One region of the Kosakonia radicincitans DSM 16656 genome, then DNA from elsewhere that is predicted to be linked to it. Evidence: predicted binding sites of a transcription regulator. Region 1 holds the regulator's gene; each other region holds the start of a gene.

Region 1 (7,455 bases):
GCTGGCGCTTACACAGTCGAGAAAGCAGAAGCACTGATCGAAAAAGGTTTGATCGATGCCGTAGCCTTTGGTCGCGCTTATATCGCCAACCCGGACTTGGTGAAACGTCTGCAACTGAAAGCGGAGCTGAACCCGCAGCGCCCGGAAAGCTTCTACGGCGGCGGCGCAGAAGGCTATACCGATTACCCGTCTCTGTGATCCTCGGATTGTTCATTTGATAGCGGCGGGTTTACGCCGCTATACTAAAACGATGTTTCTAACTGGAACGTTAATTCATTTATAAAAGAGGACATCATGCGCTTACTTCACACCATGCTTCGTGTTGGCAACCTGCAACGCTCCATCGACTTCTATACCAAAGTGCTGGGCATGAAGCTGCTGCGTACCAGCGAAAATCCGGAATATAAATACTCGCTGGCCTTTGTGGGTTACGGCCCGGAAACCGAAGAAGCGGTCATCGAGCTGACTTACAACTGGGGCGTCGAGAGCTATGAGCTGGGCACCGCCTACGGTCACATCGCGCTGAGCGTGGAAAATGCCGCAGAGTCCTGCGAAGCGATCCGCAAAAACGGCGGTAACGTAACCCGCGAAGCTGGTCCGGTTAAAGGCGGTACCACCGTTATCGCCTTTGTTGAAGATCCGGACGGTTACAAAATCGAACTGATCGAAGAGAAGCACGCCGGTCACGGCCTGGGTAATTGATCCCTTCGGGCGCACTTTGCGCCCGCTGTTTTACATCCCTTCGCAAAATTTGCCATAATGCGCTGCCATTTTCCCGTATCAAGAGATCCTGATGTCCGATAACGCTCAACTTACTGGCCTGTGCGACCGTTTTCGCGGTTTTTATCCTGTCGTGATTGATGTTGAAACTGCCGGCTTTAACGCCAAAACCGACGCACTGCTGGAAGTCGCCGCCATTACGCTGAAAATGGATGAACAAGGCTGGCTGATGCCTGACAGCACCCTGCATTTCCACGTTGAGCCTTTCGAAGGCGCAAATCTGCAACCGGAAGCGCTGGCCTTTAACGGTATTGATCCCTCGAATCCACTGCGCGGCGCGGTAAGCGAACATGATGCGCTGCATGCCATTTTCAAAATGGTGCGCAAAGGCATTAAAGATCAAAACTGCAATCGCGCGATTATGGTGGCGCATAATGCCACCTTCGATCACAGCTTTATGATGGCCGCCGCCGAACGCGCGTCGCTGAAGCGCAATCCTTTCCACCCGTTTGTCACCTTTGATACCGCATCACTGAGCGGGCTGGCGCTGGGGCAAACTGTGCTGTCAAAAGCCTGCGCCGCCGCGGGTATTGCCTTTGACGCCTCGCAGGCGCATTCGGCGCTGTACGATACGGAACAAACCGCCCTGCTGTTTTGCGAAATCGTGAACCGCTGGAAGCGTCTGGGTGGATGGCCATTGCCGCTCGCCGATGATTCACAGGCATAAAAAAAGCGACCGCAGGGTCGCTTTTTTATTGGCGGAAACTTATTCCGCAGCCGGCTCGTCTTTATGGTTTGCCGCCGCTTCTTTAATCAGCGATTGCAGTTCGCCGCGCTGATACATCTCAATGATGATATCGCAGCCGCCGACCAGTTCGCCTTCAACCCACAGCTGCGGGAAGGTTGGCCAGTTAGCGTATTTTGGCAGTTCTGCGCGGATGTCCGGGTTTTGCAGGATATCGACATACGCGAAACGCTCGCCACAAGCAGACAGCGCCTGCACAGCCTGGGCGGAGAAGCCGCAGCTCGGCAGCTTCGGGGAGCCTTTCATATACAGCAGAATCGGGTTTTCAGCGATTTGACGCTGGATTTTCTCAAGGGTTGTGCTCATTGTCTTACTTCCTTCAACTTCTTCTACGGCTGAGATCTGACATTGTAACGGTTCAGACAAGCAACGGAAAATAACATTTTATTCACCGTTCATTATTTTATCGTCTGTCACGTAAAGTTGCCTTAAAAATATGACTTAACCCAACTTGTCCTGCTCAACTCTTAATCGTCATAGAAACGTTTTGCTGCTTTTTTTTGCGCTTGCTAACGAAACGAAGTTATAGATGCAAAAACAGTATTAACTTTTGTGCTTTTTATGGATTAGAATCGACGGGTTTTGAAAAACCATACGCAGGCATATTATATGCTTGCCTTAACAGGGGATTGCTCAGTGGCGCGGATACCAAAAGCTTCGATCACGCTCTGTGCTTTGTTGTTCACCACGCTTTCTTTCACGCCATTGGCTAACGCCTCTGAACAGGCGCGAGCATCGGCCGTGCAAAAATCGCATCTGGCGAAAGCATCCGAACGTAAGAAAAAAACCACATCACAAAAAACATCAAAGAAAAGCAGTCGCAGTACGGCAGAAAAAACCACCAGTAAAAAAACAGCGGAACACAAGAAGTCACCGGCTAAGAAAAAAGTTTCCACCAGCAGCAAAGCCAGTCAGATTACCTCGCGTCGTAACAAAACCAGCCAGTTAAAAACTACAGAAGTCGCCTGGACGGAAAAATGCAGTACGCCGCGCAAAGGCCGCAAGCCTCATTGTGTCAAAGTCAAAAAAACCACGACCATTGCTGAGGCACATAAAGTACGTATCCAGAAAGCCCAGAAAACGGCGATGTCGAAACTAATGAACCAGATTGGTAAACCTTACCGCTGGGGTGGCACCTCGCCGAGTACCGGTTTTGATTGTAGTGGTCTGGTCTATTACGCCTATAAGGATTTGGTGAAATTCCGCATTCCGCGCACCGCCAACGAAATGTATCACCTGCGTGATGCGTCGCCGGTGAATGTGGCGGAACTGGAAAGCGGCGATCTGGTATTCTTCCGCACGCAGGGTCGCGGTACCGCCGATCACGTTGGTGTGTACGTTGGTAACGGCAAGTTTATCCAGTCTCCGCGCAGCGGCCAGGATATTCAGGTCACTTCCCTGAGCGAAGACTACTGGCAGCGCCATTACGTCGGCGCTCGCCGCGTCGTTACGCCGAAAACCATTCGTTGATCCCATCGCCTGTCGTCATTGCGACAGGCGATGTTCTCTTTTTCCCGTCCCCGCGATTTGTTACTCTAAGCCTCACACTCAATAGGGTTATTGGGTGTATTAAAATAATGAAGGAGAGTAGCAATGTCGTTCGAATTACCTGCATTACCGTATGCAAAAGACGCCCTGATGCCGCATATCTCAGCCGAAACGCTGGAGTATCACTATGGTAAGCACCATCAGACTTATGTCACTAACCTCAACAACCTGATCAAAGGCACCGCCTTCGAAGGCAAAACGCTGGAAGAGATCGTTAAGCACAGCGAAGGTGGCGTGTTCAATAACGCCGCTCAGGTCTGGAACCACACCTTTTACTGGAATTGCCTCGCGCCGCACGCTGGTGGTGAGCCGACTGGCGAACTGGCCGCTGCGATTGCTAAAGCCTTTGGCGGCTTTGCGGAGTTCAAAGCGCAGTTTACCGATGCCGCAGTGAAGAACTTTGGTTCAGGCTGGACATGGCTGGTGAAAAAAGCGGATGGCGGGTTGGCGATTGTCTCAACGTCCAATGCGGGAACCCCGCTGACGACGGATGCGACACCGTTGCTGACTGTCGATGTCTGGGAACATGCTTATTACATTGACTACCGCAACGCCCGTCCGAACTACCTTGAACACTTCTGGGCGCTGGTCAACTGGGCCTTCGTGGCGAAGAATTTCGCCGCATAAAACAAAGGAGGGGCATTGCCCCTCCTCTTTTTACTCGACTGCCGCACAGGCTCGTTCCGGCCGGGAGCGCCCGGAAAACAGCACCACCATCAGCCCAAGCCCCGCAATAATCGCCCCCATCACCGGGACAAAATCATATCCCAGGCCGCCGGAGATCACCGCGCCGCCCGCAGCCGCACCGAGTGCGTTACCGAGGTTAAAGGCACCAATGTTCACTGAAGAAGAGAGTCCTGGCGCTTCATGTGCGACGCGCATTACACGCATTTGCAGCGGCGGAACCACAGCAAAGGTCGCTGCGCCCCAGACCACCATGCTGATAGCCGCGCCTACTTCGCTGCGGGCCAGGAACGGAATAGCCAGCATGATGGCAATCAGCAGGATAAGAAAACCTTTCAGCGTACCGGTTACCGAACGATCCGCCAGTTTGCCGCCAAGGTAGTTGCCAATCGAGAAACCGACGCCAATCAGCACCAACATCCCGGTAACAAACACCGGCGTAGCATCAGTAATGGTGCGCAGCACCGGCGAAATATAGGTATAAAGCGTGAACATCGCGCCCGCGCCGAGCACCGTCGTCAGCAGTGCCGACAGCACCTGTGGACGAACCAGCACGGACAACTCTTTGCGTACATCCGGACGTTCGCCCGTTCCGCCGCCAGGCAGTGAAAAGTAGAGGCTCAGCATGGCAACCAGACCCAGCACGGCGGTCGCCATAAACGACATGCGCCAGCCGATGGTTTCACCCAGCCAGGTTGCAGCAGGCACACCGCCAATATTGGCGATAGTCAGCCCCATAAACATGGTGGCGACGGCGCTGGCTTGTTTCTCTTTTGCCACCACGCTTGCGGCAACAACCGATCCCAGACCAAAGAAGGCGCCGTGGTTGAGGCTGGTAACGATGCGCGCCAGCATTAAGGTGGTGTAGTCCGGCGCGATTGCCGACAGCACATTACCCAGCGTAAAGATCGCCATCAGGAAGATCAGCGCGTTACGTCTGCCACGGTGCGACAGCAGCAGCGTCATCAGCGGCGCCCCCACCATCACGCCAATCGCATAAGCGCTAATCAACATCCCCGCCGCCGGAATGGAAACATCGACGCCACGGGCAATAACGGGCAGCAATCCCATCGGGGAGAACTCCGTTGTACCTATCCCAAAGGCGCCAATCGCCAGGGCAAGCAGAGGGAAATTTACTTTCATCGTTTGACTCCGAAAAAGCCGTGTCGGTTGGAGACACTGTCGCAGAAGTCAAAAGTATGACAGCAATCACAAAAAACAGAAGTTAGCAGAATGACAAAAGATTATTGCAGAAGTGATAACAATGGCGGGGAAAGCCGAGGGAGAAGGCTCTCCCTCGTGCCAGATCAATGCAGCGCGGCGGTCAGCCCACCGAAAACAATCAGGCTCAGAACAATGACGGTAGTGACCAAAGAATACTTCAGATCGGTGCTCATCAATTTTTCTCCATTTTCATTTCCCCACAAAAAGTGAGTTTGCGCATTTTTGCACAAATAATCATAAAAATCTTGCAGGAATTAGGAGGAGATATGTTTTAGCGCTTCCCCTTTTGCTCAAGATAAGACAAAATTCGACGCTAAATTTATTAGCGTACCGGCCATTGACTCCCCTCCTGACGTTTAGTGTCTTTTTCCCGGCGTACCGCACTCACTTTGCTGGGGTTCAGGGTGATGGAAGGCAAACGTTTACCTTAAGTATTATCAGGAGCTTATGATATGGTCTGGAGTGATTTCTGATGGCAACGATTAAAGACGTCGCGAAACGAGCAAACGTTTCCACTACAACCGTATCACATGTAATTAACAAAACGCGCTTCGTCGCTGAAGAGACTCGCAATGCCGTATGGGCGGCGATTAAAGAGTTACATTACTCCCCCAGCGCTGTGGCACGTAGCCTGAAGGTCAATCACACCAAATCGATCGGTTTACTGGCCACAAGCAGCGAAGCCGCCTATTTTGCCGAGATCATCGAAGCCGTAGAGAAAAAATGCTTCCAGAAAGGCTACACCTTGATCCTCGGCAACGCCTGGAACAGCCTTGAGAAACAGCGCGCCTACCTGTCGATGATGGCGCAAAAACGTGTCGATGGCCTGCTGGTGATGTGCTCCGAATACCCGGAGTCGCTGCTGAGCATGCTGGAAGAGTACCGTAATATCCCAATGGTGGTGATGGACTGGGGCGAGGCGAAAGCCGATTTTACCGATTCGGTCATTGATAATGCTTTTGAAGGCGGCTATATGGCTGGCCGCTATCTGATTGAGCGCGGACATCGCGATATCGGCGTCATTCCAGGCCCGCTGGAGCGCAACACCGGCGCAGGCCGCCTCGCCGGTTTTATGAAAGCGATGGAAGAGGCGATCATTACCGTACCGGAAAACTGGATCGTGCAGGGCGACTTTGAACCGGAATCGGGTTACCGGGCGATGCAGCAAATCCTCAACCAGTCCCACCGCCCTACTGCCGTGTTCTGCGGCGGCGATATTATGGCGATGGGTGCGCTCTGCGCGGCGGATGAGATGGGGCTGCGCGTTCCCCAGGATATTTCGCTGATCGGCTATGACAATGTGCGTAATTCCCGCTACTTTACGCCCGCACTGACCACCATCCATCAGCCGAAAGATTCGCTGGGCGAAACGGCGTTTACCATGTTGCTCGATCGTATCGTCAACAAGCGCGAAGAGTCGCAGTCCATTGAAGTCCATCCGCGTCTGATCGAGCGTCGTTCGGTGGCGGATGGTCCGTTCCGCGACTACCGCCGTTAATCACGCCCTGCGGGGGCCGCTACTCCGGCTCCCGCAACCATTCGCTGTTCAGCGTCTCACTGTCCCCCAGATACTCCAGCAGCCAGTTCAACGCCGGTGATGCGTCATTTTGTTGCCATGTCAGGCAGCAGGCCGCATCCGGAAACGGGTTCTCCAGTTCCAGCGCCACCCAGTCGCCGCTGTCCAGCCGCGGACGCGCGAAATGCGCGGGCACCATCCCCACACACAGCCCGGCAGAAAGGCAGGCTTCTGAAGCGGACCAGTCCGGCACGATTACCCGCTTCTGGTTATCCAGCAGCCAGGTAATACGTTTTGGCAACGAGCGCGACGTATCTTCCTGGATCAACGAAGGCCAGTTGCGCAACGTTTCATCGCTTAGCGGGCCGGGCATTGATGCCAGCGGATGGCGGCTGGAGACCACGCATTTCCAGCTCAGCATGCCCATATCACGAAACGCGTACCGTCCACCGACCGGGATCGCCTGGGTCGCGCCAATCGCCACCTCAACGCGGCCATCTGCCAGCGCATCCCAGACACCGTTGAACACCTCCTGGTAAACCTGTAACTCGACATCGTTAAAATGTCGGTAGAAATCGACGATCAGTTGCCGTGTTCGTGCCGGTTTCACAATGTTATCCACGGCAATCGCCAGTTGGCCGCGCCAGCCGTTGGCGATCTGTTGGCACTGCTGGCGGGTGATCTGCATTTTTTTGATAACAGATCGCCCCTCTTTTAAAAACCAGCTTCCGGCGGGCGTTAACTCCACATCCCGATGACGGCGTTCAAATAACGGAACTGCCAGCCACTCTTCGAGTTGGCGCACCGTATAGCTCACCGCTGAAGGTACGCGGTGCAGCTCCTGGGCGGCACCGCTGAAACTGCCGTTGCGCGCAACAGCATCAACCACTTCGAGTGAATATTCTGACCACATAATCTGCCTGCAAAAATTTTGAAACCACTGCGCAAATATTAGCGT
Region 2 (7,455 bases), 2.3 Mb from region 1:
ATTAGGAAAATAGCGTTCGGCGAATTCTCTGGAACCGACAAACAGGTAATCCAGCGCGCCAAGTTGATCGACAAGGCAGCTCGGCAGCGCCTGCGGCTGAATACTGACCGCACCAACCACTTCGCCGCGACGCAGTCGCTCCTGGGTGCGGGTTTCATCCTCAACCTGCAAGTTCAGCCGGATAGGCGAATCCACCAGTACCGGCGCCAGCGCAGGCAGCAGCCAGGTTGCCAGGCTGTCGGCATTGACCGCCAGCGACAACAGCAACGGCGTCGAGCCTGTTTGCTCATCGCCCAGCCACTCTTCTTCCAGCAGCTCGACCTGACGCAACAGCGCCAGCAGTTTCTGCCCTTGTTCGGTGGGACGCGGCGGAACAGTACGTACCAGCAATGGCTGGCCGAACATGTTTTCGAGCTGTTTTATGCGCTGCGACACGGCGGACTGAGTAATACACAGTTTTTGCGCGGCGCGCTCAAACCCACGCTCACGAATGACCGCATCAAGCGCCTGTAAGGTTCTGTAGTCCGGACGTTTCATTGCTCGGCCAATCTCCTGAAAAATGATTACTCAGCACTATGACATAAATTTTTATTAGAATCAGACGAAATTGGACGTCGCGTAATGTGACACTGGTCACAGGGACATTTAGGCGAAGGGTGGTCTATAATGCGCCTGAAATTTCACACCACAGGCGAACGACCATGACGCAGGATGAACTCAAAAAGGCAGTGGGCTGGGCGGCACTCAAGTATGTTGAGCCCGGAACTATTGTCGGCGTAGGCACTGGCTCCACTGCGACGCACTTTATTGATGCGCTCGGCACGATGAAAGGCCAGATCGAAGGCGCGGTTTCCAGTTCGGATGCCTCCACCGCGAAACTGAAAAGTCTTGGCATTACCGTGTTCGATCTCAACGAAGTGGATAAACTGGGTATCTACGTTGATGGCGCGGACGAAATCAACGGCCAGATGCAGATGATCAAAGGCGGCGGCGCAGCGCTGACGCGTGAGAAAATTATCGCCTCGGTAGCGGATAAATTTATCTGTATCGCTGATGCATCCAAGCAGGTTGATATCCTGGGGAAATTCCCGCTGCCGGTGGAGGTTATCCCGATGGCTCGCAGCGCCGTTGCGCGTCAACTGGTGAAGCTGGGCGGTCGCCCGGAATATCGTCAGAACGTTGTCACCGATAATGGCAACGTGATCCTCGACGTTTATGGGCTGGAGATCATCGATCCGATTGCACTGGAAAACAGCATCAATAGCATCCCGGGCGTAGTCACTGTAGGGTTATTCGCCAATCGTGGCGCGGATGTGGCGCTGATCGGCACCGCCGATGGTGTGAAAACCATCATAAAATGATCTGACGGGGAGGCGTTCGCCTCCCTGTAAAAAAACACGATCGGCAAATTTGGTGATATCTGTCACATTTATCCGCTGATTATGCACTACCTGCCACTACTCCACGCTTTAACAGCATTTTTATCTGCCATTCCTCGCTGTATGACATTTCTTCAGAGTGCGCACGCAAACGTTCATATTGCTGCAATAGTTTTTTTTGATATGTTGACTGAAGAAAATTGCATTTCGCACAACATCACAGTCAAGACAAAAAACAGGGTCGGGTAAATGGCAAAGGTATCACTGGAGAAAGACAAGATTAAATTTCTGCTCGTCGAAGGGGTGCATCAGAAAGCACTGGATAGCCTCCGTGCGGCGGGTTATACCAACATTGAATTCCACAAAGGTGCGCTGGACACCGAGCAGCTTAAAGAGTCCATCCGTGATGCCCACTTTATCGGCCTGCGATCCCGTACTCAACTGACTGAAGATGTTATCGCGGCGGCGGAAAAATTAGTCGCTGTGGGCTGTTTCTGTATTGGTACTAACCAGGTGAATCTGGACGCGGCTGCAAAACGTGGTATCCCGGTGTTCAATGCACCGTTCTCCAACACCCGTTCCGTGGCGGAACTGGTTATTGGCGAACTGTTGCTGCTGATGCGTGGTATTCCTGAAGCGAACGCGAAAGCGCACCGTGGTGTCTGGAACAAACTGGCGGTCGGTTCTTACGAAGCGCGCGGTAAAAAGCTCGGTATTATCGGTTATGGTCATATCGGTACGCAGTTGGGTATTCTGGCGGAATCGCTGGGGATGCACGTTTTCTTCTACGATATTGAAAGCAAACTGCCGCTGGGCAACGCCACGCAGGTACAGCATCTTTCTGATCTGCTGAACATGAGCGATGTGGTGAGCCTGCATGTGCCGGAAACCCCGTCAACCAAAGATATGATTGGCGTTGAGGAGCTGAAATTGATGAAGCCTGGCGCGCTGCTGATCAACGCTTCTCGCGGCACGGTGGTCGATATTCCGGCGCTATGTGATGCGCTGAAAAGCAAACATCTGGCCGGTGCGGCAATTGACGTCTTCCCGACGGAACCTGCCACCAACAGCGATCCGTTTGATTCCCCGCTGTGTGAGTTTGACAACGTGCTGTTGACGCCGCACATCGGCGGTTCAACGCAAGAAGCGCAGGAAAATATCGGTCTTGAAGTAGCAGGTAAACTGATTAAATATTCTGACAACGGTTCTACGTTGTCGGCTGTTAACTTCCCGGAAGTTTCTTTGCCGATGCACGGCGGCCGTCGCCTGCTGCACATCCACGAAAACCGTCCTGGCGTGCTGACTGCACTCAACCAAATCTTTGCCAGCCAGAATATCAACATCGCGGCGCAGTACCTGCAAACAACGCCGTACATGGGTTATGTCGTGGTTGATATCGAAGCGGAAGAAGATGTTGCGCAAAAAGCGTTGCAGAGCATGAAAGCGATTCCCGGCACGATTCGCGCCCGTCTGCTGTTCTGATAAGTATTGTGTTTTCCTCTCCCACAAGGGAGGGGGAAACCTGTTACCACTCCCACACTTTTGATGGTGTGACTACCGCAGGTAGCGGAATATCCCACTCTTCCACAGGCAGGGCCTGAACGCCCTGACAGTCATGCGCGTAGCCCACGGGCTGTAAGTTGTAAGCGCGCCAGTTTTGCAGGGTGCGATCGTAAAAACCGCCGCCCATACCTAAACGCTGGCCTTGTTCGTCGAACGCCACCAGCGGCGTAACCAACACATCCAACTGATTAAGCGGCAGGACATCGCGCACGTCCAGTTTCGGCTCCTGAATCTTCAGGCGATTAATCACCAGTTCGCTGTGCGGGTGGTAATGCAGAAAGAGCAGATTGCCCGGGCTAAACGGGTGCAGCACCGGCAGGTAAACCCGTTTTCCGCTGCGCCAGAGTTGTTCAATCAACGGCTGGGTATCCAGTTCACCATCGAAAGAGAGAAACAACGCCACGGTATGCGCCATCACGACGGGCGGATATGCCATCATGCGCGCGGCGGCCTGCTGGGCAAAATGCGCCTGCTGCTCGCTGCTTAGCGCACGTCGACGCTGGCGGATAAGTTTGCGGATTTCTTGTCGCGAAGAGGGAAAATCAGGAAGTTGTGTCATGGTTTTGGGTAGAAAAAGAAGGGAATCTCCGAGATGCCGCCGCAGGCTGTAACCCTTGAACCCTTGGTTCAAGGTGAATGCGTCGTCATGATTTTAAGGCTTCTCGGACGGACCGAGCATGCTCACCAACCATGGATCGCCACATTCTTGTGGTATGAAATATCGGCTCAGGGGACTGGCCCGCTTGCAAACATCTCAGAGAAATTTTGTCTTCACGATCACTCTACCACAGTTGATCCTGAAGTGTTATTCAAACTTAGGCCCCGGCCTGTCTGTTATGCGACCCTGATCAAGCAATGCCTGTTCGATGGTCTGCTGTAACATTCGGATACGCTGTTCCATGTTGGCTGCGTATTCGCGGGTTTTTGCCTTTTCCTGAGTTAGCTCGTAGCTGATGTTCAGCGCGGCGATAAACACCAACTGCTCAGTATTTGTGACTCTAGTGCGAACTTTCAGATCTTGCAACCGCTGATTCAGATCCTCCGCAGCCTGGTTAAGAGCGTCCCTCTGTTCAGGCGGGCAGTTCACTCGCAGTGAACGACCAAAAATTTGGATATCGACGGGTTGTGCAGACATGCCACCTTCCTGCTGTTTGACTGCGCTCTGCCTTCGCATCCGAGTCCTGGGCTGCGAAGGGGCGACACTATAAGCTAGCCTGGTGAGCACTTTCAAGTTTTTTGCGTCTATACCTTAATGACTCATGTCACATGCAATGGCATGTAACGTGAAGTATCACGGGTATATCACCAGGGGCCAAAGTGGTAGCATATCATGAATATTCCCCCCAACGACGACGAATGCGTATGTCTATACAGAACGAAATACCTGGTTACAACGATGTAGGCCAGTTGCTTAACCAACAGGGCGTGGGGCTGCTTCCTGCCGAAATGCATGGGCTTATCGCGGGGATGATCTGCGGTGGCAACAATGACAGCTCCTGGCAGCCGTTGCTGCATGATTTAACTAATGACGGGCTGGCTTTTGGTCATGAGCTGGCACAGGCACTGCGGGCAATGCACGCGGCGACCAGCGATTCACTGGAAGACGACGGCTTTTTGTTCCAGCTCTATTTGCCGGAGGGCGATGATGTTAGCGTTTTCGACAGAGCCGATGCACTGGCTGGCTGGGTAAACCATTTCCTGCTCGGGTTAGGCGTCTCGCAACCGAAGCTCGACAAAGTGACTGGCGAAACCGGCGAAGCGATTGACGATTTGCGTAACATCGCACAACTGGGTTATGACGAAGAAGAAGATCAGGAAGAGCTGGAAATGTCGCTTGAAGAGATCATCGAATACGTCCGCGTTGCTGCGTTGCTGTGCCACGATACGTTCACGCACCCGCAGCCGACCGCGCCGGAAGTGCGTAAGCCGACGTTACATTAATTCGTCTTGTAGGAAGGAGGTGTCATGACACAGCTTGAGTTTCTCCGTCGTCGCCAGACATTGCTGGCGCAGATGGTTCCGGGTAGCGCGGCATTGATCTTTGCCGCGCCGGAAGCGACCCGCAGCGCAGACAGTGAATACCCGTATCGTCAGAACAGCGATTTCTGGTACTTCACCGGTTTTCACGAACCCGAAGCGGTGCTGGTGCTGATAAAGAGCGATGACACCCACAACCATAGCGTGCTGTTCAACCGTGTGCGTGATAAAACCGCCGAGATCTGGTTTGGCCGCCGCCTTGGTCAGGAAGCCGCGCCGGCAAAGCTGGGCGTCGACCGTGCGCTGGCGTTCCCGGAGATCAACACCCACCTTTATCAGTTGCTCAATGGCCTCGACGCGGTTTATCACGCGCAGGGTGAGTATGAGTACGCGGATACCATCCTGTTCACTGCGCTGGAGAAGCTGCGCAAAGGCGCGCGACAGAATCTGACAGCGCCTGCCACGCTGACTGACTGGCGTCCGATCGTCCACGAGATGCGTCTGTTTAAGTCGGCCGAAGAGATCGAGGTGATGCGTCGCGCCGGGGAGATCTCCGCGCTGGCTCATACCCGTGCCATGCAGGTTTGCCGACCTGGCCTGTTCGAATATCAGCTTGAGGGTGAAATTCAGCATGAATTTAACCGCCACGGCGCGCGTTTCCCGTCCTACAACACCATCGTCGGTTCGGGGGAGAACGGCTGCATCCTGCACTACACCGAAAATGAAAGCCAGATGCGTGACGGCGATTTAGTGCTGATTGATGCTGGCTGCGAATATATGGGATACGCCGGGGATATTACCCGCACCTTCCCGGTAAACGGGAAATTCAGCCCGGCGCAGCGTGAAATTTACGACATTGTGCTGGCATCGCTGGAACGTGCGCTGGAACTGTTTCGTCCGGGCACCTCCATCCAGGCCGTCACCGGCGAAGTAGTGCGCATTATGATCACCGGTCTGGCGAAGCTTGGCATTCTGCAGGGCGAAGTCGATGAATTGATCGCAAAAAATGCCCACCGCCCATTCTTTATGCACGGGTTAAGCCACTGGCTGGGGCTGGATGTTCATGACGTCGGCGTTTACGGCCAGGACCGTTCCCGCGAGCTGGCGCCAGGCATGGTGTTGACCGTTGAGCCGGGCCTCTATATTGCCCCGGATGCGGATGTTCCCGAGCAGTATCGCGGCATTGGTATTCGCGTGGAAGATGACATCGTTATTACCGAAGAGGGTAACGAGAATCTCACCGCCAGCGTGGTTAAAAAGGCGGATGATATCGAAGCACTGATGGCGGCGAGCCGTTCATGAGTGTGATTATTGTTGGCGGCGGCATGGCCGGTGCGACGCTCGCGCTGGTCATTTCACATCTGACGCAGGGGAAATTACCGGTTCACCTGGTAGAGGCTACAGCACCGGGTGCTCACCATCATCCTGGTTTTGATGCCCGTGCTATTGCGCTGGCGGCAGGCACGTGCCAGCAGCTTGCGCGCGTCGGGATCTGGCAGGCGATAGCCCGTTGTGCAACGCCCATTTCAACCGTTCATGTCAGCGATCGTGGTCACGCCGGTTTTGTCACGCTGGATGCGCAGGATTATCACCTTGATGCGCTGGGCCAGGTGGTTGAGCTGCATGATATCGGCCAGCGGCTCTTTACCTTGCTGCAAAATGCGCCGGGCGTGACGCTGCATTGCCCCGATCGGGTCAGCAGTTTTACCCGTAATGAGCAACAGGTATCGGTAACGCTGGAAAGCGGCGAGCTGATTATTGGCCAGTTGCTGGTCGCGGCGGACGGTTCCCGTTCGGGCATGGGCGAGCAACTGGGGATCCTCTGGCAGAAAACGCCCTATCACCAGGCCGCAGTCATTGCCAACGTCACTACCTCTGTTCCGCACCAGGGACGCGCATTCGAACGTTTCACCGAGCACGGGCCGCTGGCGATGTTGCCGATGTCGCAGGGGCGCTGCTCACTGGTGTGGTGTCATCCGCTGGAAAAACAGCAGCAGGTGACTGGCTGGTCTGACGAACGTTTTTGCCATGAGCTACAAAAAGCTTTCGGCTGGCGTCTGGGACGTATTGAACACGCCGGAAAACGCAGCGTTTATCCCCTGATGTTGACTAACGCGTCGTCGCCGGTTTCTCATCGCGCGGTGCTGGTCGGCAATGCGGCTCAGACGCTGCATCCTATCGCCGGACAAGGGTTTAACCTCGGCATGCGCGATGTTATGACGCTGGCGGAAACGCTGGCGGAGGCATGGGCGAAGCAGAAAGATGTCGGCTGTTATCCGGTGCTGACGCGCTACCGTCACCAGCGCCAGGCGGACAAAAGCGCCACCATAGGCGTTACCGACGGGCTGGTGCATCTGTTTGCCAACCGCTGGGCGCCGCTTGTCGTCGGGCGCAATATCGGGCTGATGGCGATGGAACTATTTACCCCGGCGCGCGATGTGCTGGCGCAGCGTACCCTCGGTTGGGTAGCCCGTTAATCAAAGGAGCAAAGAGTGCAGAGTGTTGATGTTGCGATTGTCGGCGGCGGCATGGTTGG
Region 3 (7,455 bases), 2.4 Mb from region 1:
AGCAGACGGAGTTTGGCGACGCGCAACTTTATCGCCGTATCCTCGACCTGATTTGGGAAACGCAGATCGTTAAAGATGCGAAAGTGAACTTCGACAGCCAGCTTGAGAAGCTGGAAGAGGCGATTCCGGCTGCCGATGATTACGATCTGTACGGCGTTTACCCGGCGATTGATGCCTGCGTAGCATTGAGCGAACTGGTTCATTCTCGCCTGAGTGGTGAAACGCTGGAGCATGCGGTTGAAGTCAGCAAGACGTCGATCACTACCGTTGCGATGCTGGAAATGACCCAGGCGGGTCGTGAAATGACCGACGAAGAGCTGCGACTGAACCCCGCCGTTGAGCAGGAATGGGATATTCAGTGGGAAATCTTCCGTCTTTTGGCGGCCTGTGAAGAACGTGATATTGAACTGATTAAAGGGCTACGCGCAGACCTGCGTGAGGCCGGCGACAGCAATATTGGTATAAATTTGCAGCAATGAGGCAATAAAACGTGATTTAGGGCCAGTTTTGTCGCGCCGGAAGGCTTCCCTTCCTACCCCCGTCTGGTCTACATTTGGGGGGCGAAAAAAAGTGGCTATCGGTGCGTGTATGCAGGAGAGTGCTTTTGAGGCATTTCCGTCGCACTCGATGCTTAGCAAGCGATAAACACATTGAAAGGATAACTTATGAATAAGACTCAACTGATTGATGTAATTGCAGACAAGGCTGATCTGTCTAAAGCGCAGGCAAAAGCTGCACTGGAATCCACCCTGGCTGCTATTACTGAGTCTCTGAAAGAAGGTGATGCGGTACAACTGGTTGGTTTCGGTACCTTCAAAGTGAACCACCGCGCTGAGCGTACTGGCCGCAACCCGCAGACCGGTAAAGAAATCAAAATCGCTGCCGCTAACGTGCCGGCATTTGTTTCTGGTAAAGCACTGAAAGACTCTGTTAAGTAAGACAGCGTGCCAGTGAACGGTTTTATCGAAGGGGCGGTTTCGCCCCTTTTGTTATTCTGGCGTCGTTCATTGACGTTGGCTGGCGCACTGTTGCTGACGGCCTGTAGCCACGATACTTCCTTGCCCCCGTTCACCGCCAGCGGCTATGCGGACGATCAGGGCGCGGTGCGGATCTGGCGTAAAGATTCCGGCGGTGAGACGCATCTGCTTTCCGCTTTTAGTCCGTGGCATCACGGCAACACTTCCCTCAGCGAATACCGCTGGCAAGGCGATACCTTAACCCTTGTCGAACTCAATATTTATAGCCAGCCGCCTGAGCATGTACGCGTGCGTTTTGACGATCGCGGTGAGCTGAGCTTTATGCAGCGTGAGGTCAATGGGCAGAAGCAGCAGCTCTCCAGCGACCAGATTGCGTTGTATCGTTACCGTGCTGAACAGATCCGCCAGACCAGCGATGCGCTGCGTCAGGGGCGTGTGGTGCTGCGTCAGGGGCGCTGGCAGGCCAATCGCACGGTTCAGACCTGTGAAGGCAAGACGGTGAAGCCGGATCTCGACAGCTTTGCGCTGAACCGCATTGAGCAGCGTCAGACGCACTCGTCGGCGGCAGTAAGTGTGGCATGGCTGGAAGCGCCGGAAGGGGCGCAGTTGCTGTTGGTCGCGAATAGCGATTTTTGTCGCTGGCAGCCGACAGAGAAGAGTTTCTGAAGGTTTAAGTAGGCCGGGTAAGCATAGCGCCACCTGGGGAACGGCCCGATGGCGGCTACGCCTTATCGGGCCTGGGGCAAAATAACGTTATTCGCCCTGTTCGCGAGCGATCGCGCGGTAGCCGATATCACGGCGGCTGAAGCTGCCATTCCAGTGAATATTGGTCATCAACTGATAGGCGCGTTGCTGTGCTTCGGCAACGGTGTTACCCAACGCAGTAACACAGAGTACGCGGCCGCCGTTGGTCAGCACCTGGTCGTCGCTGGAGAGTTTAGTGCCCGCGTGGAATACTTTACCGTCCGGCACTTCTTCCAGCGGCAGGCCGTGGATCACATCGTCCTTGCTGTAATCGCCCGGATAACCACCGGCAGCCATTACCACACCCAGAGACGCGCGTTCATCCCACTCAGAGGTTTTCTCGTCCAGCTTGCCTTCGCAGGCGGCCAGGCACAGCTCAACCAGGTCTGACTGCATGCGCAGCATGATCGGTTGCGTTTCCGGATCGCCAAAGCGGCAGTTGAACTCAATCACTTTCGGATTGCCCTGTTTGTCGATCATCAGACCGGCATACAGGAAACCGGTATAAACATTGCCTTCCGCCGCCATACCGCGCACGGTCGGCCATATAATGCGTTCCATCGTTCGTTGATGCACTTCATCGGTGACGACTGGCGCAGGCGAGTAGGCACCCATACCGCCGGTGTTCGGCCCGGTATCACCATCACCCACGCGTTTGTGGTCCTGGCTGGTGGCCATCGGCAGAACATGTTCGCCATCGACTATTACGATAAAGCTGGCTTCTTCGCCGTCGAGGAACTCTTCAATAACGATACGGTGGCCTGCGTCGCCAAAAGCATTACCCGCCAGCATATCGTTCACCGCCGCTTCGGCTTCTTCCAGCGTCATGGCGACAATCACGCCTTTGCCCGCTGCCAGACCGTCCGCTTTAATGACGATTGGCGCGCCTTTCTCACGCAGATACGCCAGCGCCGGTTCAATCTCGGTGAAGTTCTGGTATTCCGCCGTCGGGATCTTGTGGCGCGCCAGGAAGTCTTTGGTGAAGGCTTTCGAGCCCTCGAGTTGCGCGGCGCCCTGCGTTGGGCCAAAAATTTTCAGACCAGCGGCGCGAAAGGCGTCTACTACGCCAATGACCAGCGGCGCTTCCGGGCCAACAATGGTCAGATCGATTTTCTCGTTCTGCGCAAAGCTGACCAGCGCCGGAATATCGGTGACGCCAATTGCTACGTTTTGCAGCGCCGGTTCCAGCGCGGTACCGGCATTGCCCGGTGCAACAAAAACGGTATCGACCAGCGGCGATTGCGCCGCTTTCCAGGCCAGCGCGTGTTCGCGCCCGCCGTTACCAATCACTAATACTTTCATTGTCTGCTCCGTGGATTAATGGCGGAAGTGACGCATATCGGTAAAGATCATAGCGATGCCGTGTTCATCGGCAGCAGCAATCACTTCGTCATCGCGGATGGAACCACCCGGTTGGATCACGCAGGTCACGCCAACAGCTGCAGCGGCATCAATACCATCGCGGAACGGGAAGAATGCGTCAGACGCCATCGCAGAACCTTTCACTTCCAGCCCTTCGTCACCAGCTTTGATCCCGGCGATCTTCGCCGAGTAGACGCGGCTCATCTGGCCAGCGCCAATGCCGATGGTCATATTCTCTTTCGCATAAACGATAGCGTTGGATTTCACGAATTTCGCTACTTTCCAGCAGAACAGCGCATCACGCAGCTCTTGCTCCGTCGGTTGGCGCTTGCTGACAACACGCAGTTCGTTGTTGCTGACCATGCCCAGATCGCGATCCTGAACCAGCAACCCGCCATTGACGCGTTTAAAGTCGAGCCCCGGCACGCGTTGCGACCACTCGCCGCAGACCAGTACGCGGACATTCTGTTTGGCTGCCGTGATTTTCAGCGCTTCCTCTGTAGCAGATGGCGCGATGATCACTTCCACAAACTGGCGGGAGATGATCGCCTGCGCGGTGGCGGCATCCAGCTCGCGGTTAAAAGCGATAATGCCGCCGAATGCGGAGGTCGGATCGGTTTTGTAGGCGCGATCGTAAGCCGCAAGAATGGAGTCGCTCACAGCCACGCCGCAAGGGTTTGCATGCTTAACGATAACGCAGGCAGGCTCGCTGAACTCTTTCACACATTCCAGCGCTGCATCAGTATCGGCGATGTTGTTATAAGAAAGCGCTTTACCCTGCAACTGCTGGGCGGTAGCCACAGAAGCCTCTTTCACTTCTTCTTCTATATAGAAGGCGGCCTGCTGGTGGCTGTTCTCACCGTAGCGCATATCCTGCTTCTTGATGAAGTTCAGGTTCAGGGTGCGCGGGAAGCGGCCTGATGGCTCTTTACTTTCGCCGTGATAGGCCGGGACCAGGCTACCGAAGTAGTTGGCGATCATGCTGTCGTAAGCGGCAGTGTGTTCAAAAGCTTTAATGGCCAGATCGAAACGGGTTTCGAGCGTCAGCGATCCTTCGTGCGCATCCATCTCATTAATGATGGCGCTGTAGTCGCTGCTTTTTACTACGATGGCAACATCTTTATGGTTCTTCGCCGCAGAGCGCACCATCGTCGGGCCGCCGATATCGATGTTTTCTACTGCATCTTCCAGCGAGCAACCTTCGCGGGCGACGGTCTGGGCAAACGGATAAAGGTTAACAACCACCATATCGATCGGCGCGATCGCGTGCTCTGCCATGATCGCGTCATCCTGGCCGCGACGACCGAGGATCCCGCCGTGGACTTTCGGGTGCAGGGTTTTTACGCGTCCATCCATCATTTCCGGGAAACCGGTGTAGTCGGAGACTTCAGTCACCGGCAGACCTTTATCTGCCAGCAGACGTGCGGTTCCGCCAGTAGAGAGCAGTTCTACGCCACGCTGAGAGAGCGCCTGTGCGAATTCGACAATACCGGCCTTGTCAGAAACACTGAGCAGTGCGCGGCGGACTGGACGACGTTGTTGCATGGTAAATCCCCTGGATTTGACTTGAACAGAGAGTATTAGATGAATTTGGGGATCCTTAACGATCCCAAAACTTAGCTAACGCCCCATGTGAGGCTCACGATTTTTGCGCGGGCATTGTAACGAAAACGTTTGCGTAGCGCTCGCGAATTTTTAGCCTTTTGCCGGATTGTGGATAAGTCTGTGTGTAAATGGGTATAAAGCCGTGTTTTGCTGTGGAATGCAGCAGTCAGTCATTTTTATGTCATTTTTCTATTGCGGGGGGCGGAGAACTCCCTATAATGCGCCTCCATCGACACGGCAGATGTGAATCACTTCACACAAATAGCCGGGTCGGTTGAAGAGAAAAATCCTGAAATTCAGGGTTGACTCTGAAAGAGGAAAGCGTAATATACGCCACCTCGCGACGAAGCGCTGAAAGCCGCGTCGCAACTGCTCTTTAACAATTTATCAGACAATCTGTGTGGGCACTCAGGTGACATGGATTCTTGATGTCTCCGGACAAAAAATGAATACCAAGTCTCACGGGTGAACACGTAATTCATTACGAAGTTTAATTCGATGAGCATCAAACTTTAAATTGAAGAGTTTGATCATGGCTCAGATTGAACGCTGGCGGCAGGCCTAACACATGCAAGTCGAACGGTAGCACAGAGAGCTTGCTCTCGGGTGACGAGTGGCGGACGGGTGAGTAATGTCTGGGAAACTGCCTGATGGAGGGGGATAACTACTGGAAACGGTAGCTAATACCGCATAACGTCGCAAGACCAAAGAGGGGGACCTTCGGGCCTCTTGCCATCAGATGTGCCCAGATGGGATTAGCTAGTAGGCGGGGTAATGGCCCACCTAGGCGACGATCCCTAGCTGGTCTGAGAGGATGACCAGCCACACTGGAACTGAGACACGGTCCAGACTCCTACGGGAGGCAGCAGTGGGGAATATTGCACAATGGGCGCAAGCCTGATGCAGCCATGCCGCGTGTGTGAAGAAGGCCTTCGGGTTGTAAAGCACTTTCAGCGGGGAGGAAGGCGGTACGGTTAATAACCGTGCCGATTGACGTTACCCGCAGAAGAAGCACCGGCTAACTCCGTGCCAGCAGCCGCGGTAATACGGAGGGTGCAAGCGTTAATCGGAATTACTGGGCGTAAAGCGCACGCAGGCGGTCTGTCAAGTCGGATGTGAAATCCCCGGGCTCAACCTGGGAACTGCATTCGAAACTGGCAGGCTGGAGTCTCGTAGAGGGAGGTAGAATTCCAGGTGTAGCGGTGAAATGCGTAGAGATCTGGAGGAATACCGGTGGCGAAGGCGGCCTCCTGGACGAAGACTGACGCTCAGGTGCGAAAGCGTGGGGAGCAAACAGGATTAGATACCCTGGTAGTCCACGCCGTAAACGATGTCGATTTGGAGGTTGTGCCCTTGAGGCGTGGCTTCCGGAGCTAACGCGTTAAATCGACCGCCTGGGGAGTACGGCCGCAAGGTTAAAACTCAAATGAATTGACGGGGGCCCGCACAAGCGGTGGAGCATGTGGTTTAATTCGATGCAACGCGAAGAACCTTACCTGGTCTTGACATCCACAGAACCTGGCAGAGATGCCGGGGTGCCTTCGGGAACTGTGAGACAGGTGCTGCATGGCTGTCGTCAGCTCGTGTTGTGAAATGTTGGGTTAAGTCCCGCAACGAGCGCAACCCTTATCCTTTGTTGCCAGCGGTTAGGCCGGGAACTCAAAGGAGACTGCCAGTGATAAACTGGAGGAAGGTGGGGATGACGTCAAGTCATCATGGCCCTTACGACCAGGGCTACACACGTGCTACAATGGCGCATACAAAGAGAAGCGACCTCGCGAGAGCAAGCGGACCTCATAAAGTGCGTCGTAGTCCGGATTGGAGTCTGCAACTCGACTCCATGAAGTCGGAATCGCTAGTAATCGTGAATCAGAATGTCACGGTGAATACGTTCCCGGGCCTTGTACACACCGCCCGTCACACCATGGGAGTGGGTTGCAAAAGAAGTAGGTAGCTTAACCTTCGGGAGGGCGCTTACCACTTTGTGATTCATGACTGGGGTGAAGTCGTAACAAGGTAACCGTAGGGGAACCTGCGGTTGGATCACCTCCTTACCTTAAAGAACCATCTCCTGAAGTGCTCACACAGATTGTCTGATGAAAAGTAAAAAGCAAGGCGTCTTGCGAAGCAGACTATGTGTCCCCTTCGTCTAGAGGCCCAGGACACCGCCCTTTCACGGCGGTAACAGGGGTTCGAATCCCCTAGGGGACGCCACTTGCTGGTTTGTGAGTGAAAGTCACCTGCCGATGTATCTCAAAACTGACTCACGAGTCATGTTTGAGATATATGCTCTTTAAAAATCTGGATCAAGCTGAAAATTGAAACACTGAACAATGCGAATTGTTCGTGAGTCTCTCAAATTTTTGCAATGCGATGATGAATCGGAAGAAACATCTTCGGGTTGTGAGGTTAAGCGACTAAGCGTACACGGTGGATGCCCTGGCAGTCAGAGGCGATGAAGGACGTGCTAATCTGCGAAAAGCGCCGGCGAGGTGATATGAACCCTTGACCCGGCGATGTCCGAATGGGGAAACCCGGTGCACTACGGTGCATCATCACAGCATGAATCCATAGTGCTGTGAAGCGAACCGGGGGAACTGAAACATCTAAGTACCCCGAGGAAAAGAAATCAACCGAGATTCCCCCAGTAGCGGCGAGCGAACGGGGAGGAGCCCAGAGCCTGAATCAGCTTGTGTGTTAGTGGAAGCGTCTGGAAAGTCGCGCGATACAGGGTGACAGCCCCGTACACGAAAACGCACAGGCTGTG

What was found. The regulator PurR, encoded in region 1, represses purine synthesis genes. The targets are predictions, from matches to a motif close to CANGCAAACGTTTGCNTG.
Region 2: serA (phosphoglycerate dehydrogenase) is a predicted target of PurR. The motif match lies at 1,524-1,541, and genes of this name have one in related genera.
Region 3: purH (bifunctional phosphoribosylaminoimidazolecarboxamide formyltransferase/IMP cyclohydrolase) is a predicted target of PurR. The motif match lies at 4,747-4,764, and genes of this name have one in related genera.

What each region holds. Positions count from the first base shown of each region.
Region 1 covers NZ_CP018016.1:3,119,737-3,127,191, forward strand. Annotated here, with positions in the region: gene Y71_RS14900 (alkene reductase) at 1-198, shown strand, start outside; gene gloA (lactoylglutathione lyase) at 295-702, shown strand; gene rnt (ribonuclease T) at 794-1,447, shown strand; gene Y71_RS14915 (Grx4 family monothiol glutaredoxin) at 1,487-1,831, opposite strand; gene Y71_RS14920 (C40 family peptidase) at 2,162-2,995, shown strand; gene sodB (superoxide dismutase [Fe]) at 3,119-3,700, shown strand; gene Y71_RS14930 (MFS transporter) at 3,731-4,900, opposite strand; gene cydH (cytochrome bd-I oxidase subunit CydH) at 5,065-5,154, opposite strand; gene purR (HTH-type transcriptional repressor PurR) at 5,454-6,479, shown strand; gene punR (DNA-binding transcriptional activator PunR) at 6,499-7,410, opposite strand.
Region 2 covers NZ_CP018016.1:831,538-838,992, forward strand. Annotated here, with positions in the region: gene argP (DNA-binding transcriptional regulator ArgP) at 1-537, opposite strand, end outside; gene rpiA (ribose-5-phosphate isomerase RpiA) at 702-1,361, shown strand; gene serA (phosphoglycerate dehydrogenase) at 1,629-2,861, shown strand; gene Y71_RS04205 (5-formyltetrahydrofolate cyclo-ligase) at 2,905-3,501, opposite strand; RNA gene ssrS (6S RNA) at 3,523-3,706, opposite strand; gene zapA (cell division protein ZapA) at 3,748-4,077, opposite strand; gene Y71_RS04220 (YecA/YgfB family protein) at 4,305-4,883, shown strand; gene pepP (Xaa-Pro aminopeptidase) at 4,908-6,221, shown strand; gene ubiH (2-octaprenyl-6-methoxyphenyl hydroxylase) at 6,218-7,396, shown strand; gene ubiI (FAD-dependent 2-octaprenylphenol hydroxylase) at 7,412-7,455, shown strand, end outside.
Region 3 covers NZ_CP018016.1:5,491,602-5,499,056, reverse strand. Annotated here, with positions in the region: gene Y71_RS26400 (YjaG family protein) at 1-479, shown strand, start outside; gene hupA (nucleoid-associated protein HU-alpha) at 666-938, shown strand; gene Y71_RS26390 (DUF1481 domain-containing protein) at 951-1,643, shown strand; gene purD (phosphoribosylamine--glycine ligase) at 1,731-3,023, opposite strand; gene purH (bifunctional phosphoribosylaminoimidazolecarboxamide formyltransferase/IMP cyclohydrolase) at 3,039-4,628, opposite strand; rRNA gene Y71_RS26375 (16S ribosomal RNA) at 5,203-6,742, shown strand; tRNA gene Y71_RS26370 (tRNA-Glu) at 6,827-6,902, shown strand; rRNA gene Y71_RS26365 (23S ribosomal RNA) at 7,096-7,455, shown strand, end outside.